2 regions of the Rhodopseudomonas sp. NSM genome follow, and region 1 is predicted to be linked to the other one. Evidence: predicted binding sites of a transcription regulator. Region 1 holds the regulator's gene; the other holds the start of a gene.
What was found. Region 1 encodes PhoB, which activates phosphate uptake and scavenging genes when phosphate is short. Its sites were predicted from a motif close to TGTCATNNANCTGTCAT; they were not measured.

Region 2: a site for PhoB is predicted at 2,087-2,103, ahead of ACTZWT_RS11935 (DUF47 domain-containing protein). Genes of this name have one in related genera too.

The regions. Positions count from the first base shown of each region.
Region 1 covers NZ_JBQTCH010000011.1:7,634-11,128, reverse strand. Annotated here, with positions in the region: gene pstB (phosphate ABC transporter ATP-binding protein PstB) at 1-668, shown strand, start outside; gene phoU (phosphate signaling complex protein PhoU) at 694-1,410, shown strand; gene phoB (phosphate regulon transcriptional regulator PhoB) at 1,472-2,173, shown strand; gene ACTZWT_RS22600 (GcrA family cell cycle regulator) at 2,720-3,229, opposite strand.
Region 2 covers NZ_JBQTCH010000003.1:775,157-778,651, reverse strand. Annotated here, with positions in the region: gene sugE (quaternary ammonium compound efflux SMR transporter SugE) at 1-267, shown strand, start outside; gene ACTZWT_RS11940 (anion permease) at 377-1,387, opposite strand; gene ACTZWT_RS11935 (DUF47 domain-containing protein) at 1,397-2,041, opposite strand; gene ACTZWT_RS11930 (DUF4407 domain-containing protein) at 2,543-3,495, shown strand, end outside.

The DNA of each region.
Region 1 (3,495 bases):
ACCGCGTCACCGCCTTCATCGGCCCGTCCGGCTGCGGCAAATCCACCCTGCTGCGGGTGTTCAACCGGATGTACGACCTCTACCCCGGCCAGCGTGCCGAGGGACAGGTGATGCTCGATGGCCACAACGTCCTCGATGCGAAGCTCGACCTCAATCTGCTGCGGGCGCGGGTCGGCATGGTGTTCCAGAAGCCGACGCCGTTTCCGATGACGATCTACGAGAACATCGCCTTCGGCATCCGGCTGTACGAGAAGATCTCGAAGTCGGAGATGGACGGCCGGGTCGAGAAGGCGCTGCGCGGCGGCGCGCTGTGGAACGAGGTCAAGGACAAGCTCAGCGCCTCGGGGCTCAGCCTGTCCGGCGGCCAGCAGCAGCGTCTGTGCATCGCCCGCACCATCGCGGTGCGGCCGGAAGTCATCCTGTTCGACGAGCCGTGCTCGGCGCTCGACCCGATCTCGACCGCGAAGATCGAGGAACTGATCGACGAATTGAAGGAAGACTACACCATCGCCATCGTCACCCACAACATGCAGCAGGCGGCGCGCGTCTCGGAATCGACCGCCTTCATGTATCTCGGCGAACTGATCGAGTTCGGTCCGACCAACAAGATCTTCACCTCGCCGAACGACCGGCGCACCCAGGACTACATCACCGGCCGGTTCGGCTGACGCGCCACGCGCGAGGAGAATGGACATGGGCTTCGAACACACCACCAAGGCGTTCGACGGCGACCTGCAGGAACTGACGCGGATGGTCGCGGAGATGGGCGGGCTGGCCGAACGCCAGATCGTCGATTCGGTCGATGCACTGGTCCGGCGCGACGTCGCGCTCGGCGCCCGCGTCGTCACCGCCGATGCCGAGATCGACCAGATGCAGCGCGTCATCGAGGAGCACGCCGTGCTGACGATCGCGCGGCGGCAGCCGATGGCGGTCGACCTGCGCGAGATCGTCGGCGCGATGCGCGTCGCCACCGATCTCGAGCGGATCGGCGATTTGTCGAAGAACATCGGCAAGCGGGTCAACGCGATCGACAGCGATTTCCATCCGCTGAAGCTGATCCGCGGCCTCGAACACATGACCGATCTGGTGCAGTCGCAGGTCAAGGCGGTGCTCGACGCCTACACCGCGCACGACCTGCCGGCGGCGATGGTGGTGTGGAACGGCGACGAGGAAGTCGACGCGATCTGCACCTCGCTGTTCCGCGAACTCCTGACCTACATGATGGAAGATCCGCGCAACATCTCGTTCTGCATTCACCTGATGTTCTGCGCCAAGAACATCGAGCGGATCGGCGATCATGCCACCAACATCGCCGAGACCGTGTTCTACATGGTCGAGGGCCAGCAGATTCTGGACAAGCGACCGAAGGGCGACGTGACCACCTTCGCCAACGCGACGCCGGGCAACTGACGCGTATCAGCGGGGCGCAGATCGCGCCCCGGATCCGCTCGACTGAAGACGAGGACGATACATGGGTGCGCGCATTCTGGTGGTCGAAGACGAGGAAGCGCTGACCACGCTGCTGCGGTACAATCTCGAATCCGACGGTTACGACGTCGAAACCGTCGCCCGTGGCGACGACGCCGATACGCGCATGAAGGAGCGGCTGCCGGATCTGGTGGTGCTGGACTGGATGCTGCCCGGCCTGTCCGGCATCGAGCTGTGCCGCCGGCTGCGGGCGCGGACCGACACCAAGCAGTTGCCGATCATCATGCTGACCGCGCGCGGCGAGGAGAGCGAGCGCGTCCGCGGCCTCGCCACCGGCGCCGACGACTACATCGTCAAGCCGTTCTCGGTGCCGGAGCTGCTGGCGCGGGTCAAGGGCCTGTTGCGCCGCGCCGCGCCGGAGCGGCTCGCCACCGTGCTGACCTATGGCGACCTCGAGCTCGACCGCGACAAGCGCCGCGTCGCGCGCTCGGGCCGGCCGATCGATCTCGGCCCGACCGAATATCGCCTGCTCGAATTCTTCCTCGAACATCCCGGCCGGGTGTTCAGCCGCGAGCAGCTGCTCGACGGCGTCTGGGGCCGCGACATCTACATCGACGAGCGCACCGTCGACGTCCATATCGGGCGCCTGCGCAAGCTGCTCAATCCCGGCCGCGAGCAGGACCCGATCCGCACCGTGCGCGGCGCCGGCTACGCGCTCGACGACCGCTTCGCCAAGGTGGAGTAGTTTGCCCACCCTACGGCTCGGCTGATCCTGCGCCGGCTCGGCCGCACATCTCAGCTGTCATCCTCCGCGAAGGCGGAGGATCCAGTATTCCCAGGCGCTGCTGAGTGATAACGACGCGCCCTGCGGCGCTGGCAACTCCATCACAGCCGCCCTGCGATACTGGGTCGCCCGGTCGAGCCGGGCGATGACGGGCTGTTGTACCTCGGGCGCTGCGGCTACGCGCGGCGAGCTGTTAGCAACCTGTAGGGTGGGCAAAGCGCAGCGTGCCCACCATCAGCTCGTCAGGTGATCCGCGGGGGAACGTCGCTCCGCGACTTCGCCCACCCTGCGGCTACTAAGCGCCGCTGACGGCTTCGTCTGCAACTGTCCCGACGATCGTCATCCTCCGCGAAAGCGGAGGATCCAGTATTGCAGAGTGGTGGTGATAAGTGCTGACGCTCGGGGTTACTGGGTCTCCCGGTCGAGCCGGGCGAAGACCGTCGGGAGCGGCGAGCCCGGCGAGGACGGCGCTGCGCGGCGGCGGCAATGCTCCGCGCAGAGGAGCGATTACCGCGTCGGCTTCGACTGCTGGCGGCGGCGGTCGCCGACCGGCTGGTAGGCGATCCGCGAATGATGCGAGCAATAGGGCAGGCCGGGCAGCGACTTGCCGCCGCAGAAGAAAAACTCCGGGCTCGACGGATCGCCGACCGGCCAGTGGCAGGTGGCCTCGTTGAGCTCCAGCAGCGACAGCCGTTGGTTCATCGGCACCACATTGTCGAAGGCGACCGGATCGGGCTCGGCCTCGACTTCGAACACATGCGCCAGCGCGGTATTGCCGCGCGCCACCGGCCGCGTCACCCGCATCATGTGCTGGGCGGGGCGCGCCTTGCGCGGCCGCGGCGCCGCCGAGGACGGGCTCTTGGCCCGGCCCGACAGGCCGAGGCGGTGAACCTTGCCGATCACGGCGTTGCGCGTCACATTGCCGAGCTCCGCGGCAATTTGACTCGCCGACAGTCCGCCTTCCCAGAGTTTCTTCAATTGCTCGACGCGCTCGTCGGTCCAGGTCAATGCCGTCATCGTCTCAATCCCTTCCTGCCGCGCGGTACTGGTCCAGCGCCGAGCCGCGGCTGCGAGGTCGTCAATTGTCCTGCCGTCAGAATCCCTTAGCCCTCGCCGGACGGCCGGTGCCGTCCGGGCGTTTCGCCCCGACCGAGAACTCGTAAAGGATTACAAACTGCGCACGACATGTCGTGCCTGACGAGGAAAACGCTACAATATGGCGTGACTCACGCGCAAGAGTCAGACCTGGTGCGTCCACACCTTCTCTCTCGGGTGAGTCTTGA
Region 2 (3,495 bases), on a different contig from region 1:
GCGATCGGGCTGAAATACACCGAAGGTTTCACCCGCCTGGTGCCCTCGGTGCTGACCATCGCCGCGATGATCGTCAGCATCGCCCTGCTCGGGCTGGCGCTGAAGACGCTGCCGATCGGCACCGCCTATGCGGTCTGGACCGGGATCGGCGCGGTCGGCACCGCGGCGCTCGGCATCGTGCTGTTCGGCGATCCGGCGACGGCGGCCCGCCTCGCCTGCATCGGCCTGATCGTCGCCGGCATCATCGGGCTCAAGGTGGTGACGTAAGCGCAAGTCCTCGATTCCGTCATTGCGAGCGAAGCGAAGCAATCCAGGGCGTTGTGCACGGAGCTTCTGGATTGCTTCGTCGGCTTCGCCTCCTCGCAATGACGGAACCTCAGAACGTCGGCAGCAGCCGGGTCGCCCAATACGCCAGCGCCGCGACGATCGCCGAAGCCGGGATCGTGATCACCCAGGCGTACACGATCGAACTGGCCACGTTCCAGCGCACCGCCGACATGCGCCGCGCCGCGCCGACGCCGACGATCGCGCCGGTGATGGTGTGGGTGGTCGACACCGGCACGCCGAGGAAGGTCGCCATGAACAGCGTCGCGGCGCCCCCGGTTTCGGCGCAGAAGCCCTGCATCGGCGTCAGCTTGGTGATGCGCAGCCCCATGGTGCGGACGATCCGCCAGCCGCCCAGCAGCGTGCCAAGCGCCATTGCCGCCTGGCACGACAGCACCACCCAGAACGGCACCGAGAACTCGCTGCCGAGATAGCCCTGCGAGTACAGCAGCACGGCGATGATCCCCATCGTCTTCTGCGCGTCGTTGCCGCCATGGCCGAGCGAATACAGCGAGGCGGAGACGAACTGCAGGATGCGGAAGGCGCGATCCACCGCGAATGGCGTCGAGCGCACCGCGGCCCAGGACACGATCGCGACCAAGACCAGCGCCAGCAGGAAGCCGACCAGCGGCGACAGCACGATCGCCAGTAGCGCCTTCGACAACCCGCCCCATACCGCGGCCGACAGCCCGGCCTTGGCGAGGCCGGCGCCGAGCAGCCCGCCGATCAGCGCATGCGACGAACTCGACGGAATCCCGAGCGCCCAGGTGACGATATTCCAGACGATCGCGCCGACCAGCGCCGCAAAGATCACCGACGCGTCGATCACGCTGGGCTCGATGATGCCGGTGCCGATGGTGTTGGCGACGTGCAGGCCGAACACCAGAAAGGCGATGAAATTGAAGAACGCCGCCCAGAACACGGCGTATTGCGGCCGCAGCACCCGGGTCGAGACGATGGTGGCGATCGAATTGGCGGCGTCGTGCAGGCCGTTCAGAAAGTCGAACAGCAAGGCGACGGCGATCAATCCGACCAGAATCGGCAGTCCGATCGAAGCGTCCACGGCGCGGCCCTAGACCTGTTCGATGACGATGGAATTGATCTCGTTGGCGACGTCGTCGAACCGGTCGGCGACTTTCTCGAGATGGTCGTAGATTTCAGCGCCGACTATGAAATCCATGGTGTTGGCGTCGCGATGTTTGAGGAACAGTTCCTTCAGGCCGATGTCGTGCAGATCGTCGACGCGCCCCTCGAGCTTGGTGATTTCCTCGGTCATCGCCGTCAGCATCTGCAGATTGGGCCCGATCGACTTCATCAGCGGCAGCGCCTTGCCGACCAGATTGGCGCTTTCGACCAGGAGCGTGCCGATCTCGCGCATCGGCGGCTCGAACTCGCGGACCTCGAACAGGATCACTGCCTTGGCGGTCTGCTGCATCTGGTCGATGGCGTCGTCCATCGAGGTGATCAGGTTCTTGATGTCGACGCGGTCGAACGGGGTGATGAAGGTGCGGCGCACCGCGGTCAGCACCTCGCGGGTGATGCCGTCCGCCTCGGCTTCGAAATGGCTGACGCGCTGGCAGTGGACCAGCGTCTCGTCCCCGCCCCGCAGCATATCCTGAAGCGCCTCCGCACCTTGGACCACGGTCTGGATATGCAGGGCGAACAGGTCGAAGAACCTCTCCTCCCGCGGCAGAAGGGCTCGAAAGTAACGCAACATCTGGAGTTATCCGATTGACGGGACTGGGGATCGGGCGTCGGCCCGCGTCACATCCGCGTCATAAATCATTTCGAGCGCTGGCAGGCAACCGCCCATTCCGCAACATGCACCGGCCTGCAGGCTTTCGGGCCATTGGGCGAATTTGCGGGCGCAACGTCGGCGTTGCGGCGCGGCGGAGACCCGGCGGGCGCCGCGCGCGAATCACTGCGGCCCGTCAGGTCGAGTCGCCCGCCGGCTAGTGGTATCGGAGGACAGAACGCGATCCTGTCAACGACACCCCACGGGAATTTTTTGAGGGTGGCGAAACCGCGTTGCGCCCCGCGGCGACAGCGAACTTCTCTCCTGACTATCACCACTTAGCAGCCATTGCTGAGCCGAGCTCAGAACCGCCCGACGCAGCCTGTCCGCCGCACTGCGTATTGAATTGTCGGAGGCTCTGTTAGACTCGCGTTAACCTGTCATTTCCAACCGCGGCGCTTATCACCGCAGAATTGGGCGGCCATGATTCAACGCGCACTTGGTGTCATCGCCGGCGTCGATCGAAAGACGCTCTCGACCTGCCCGGCCTCCGACAAGCTGTGGGCCGCGCATCTCGGCGCATCGCTTTGCCTGTCCTTCATCGTCGTGCTCGGGGTGTCCTTCCACGCCACCGGCTACATGATCGCGAGCGTCTGGACGCGGCTGCTGGTGTCCGGCGTGATCGCCCTCACCGTGCTGATGTTCGACCGCGCGCTGTGCCAGTCGGACTGGTTCTATCAGGGCACGCTGTGGAATACCGCGCCGATTCAGTCGAGCGCCGAAGCCAAGCAGACGGCGTGGCGCTTCGTCCGGGTCGGCATCCGGCTGTTGATGTCGTTCGGGCTCGCCTGGGTGATCGCGATGTTTCTCGAACTCGCGATCTTCTCCGGCACGATCAACCAGAAGATCGAGGCCGATCGCGTCGCCGCCAATCAACCGATCTACACCAGGATCGCCCAATACGAGGCCGGGCTGAACGCCGAGGCCGCTCGCCGCCAGGCCAGCATCGACGCATTGCAGGCACTGCACCGCGACGCCCTCACCGAAACTCCGGTTGCGGAGCCCAACCTCCAGACCCGCAACGACGCCATCGAGCAGCAGATCGGGGCGCTGGTCGCGCGCGAAGCCGACATCCGCGCCGACATCGGCCAGATCGACCGCACCATCCAGCGCTATACCGCGGACATGAACGCCGAGGAGTTTGGCCAGAAAGCCGCGCCGAACAATTCCGGCCGCCCCGGCGCCGGACCGCGCTACGAATTCGCCAAGAAGCAGAGGGACTCCTTCATCGCCCAGCGGGCGACGCGCGAGGCCGAGATCGTCCAGCTCCACGCCAAACGCGACGAGTTGCGCGCGGAGCAGTCGAAGATCGCGGCCGAAGCGTTGGTCGCGCGCGATCAGGAGCGCGGCGCGATCAAGGCCAAGGCCGATGCGCT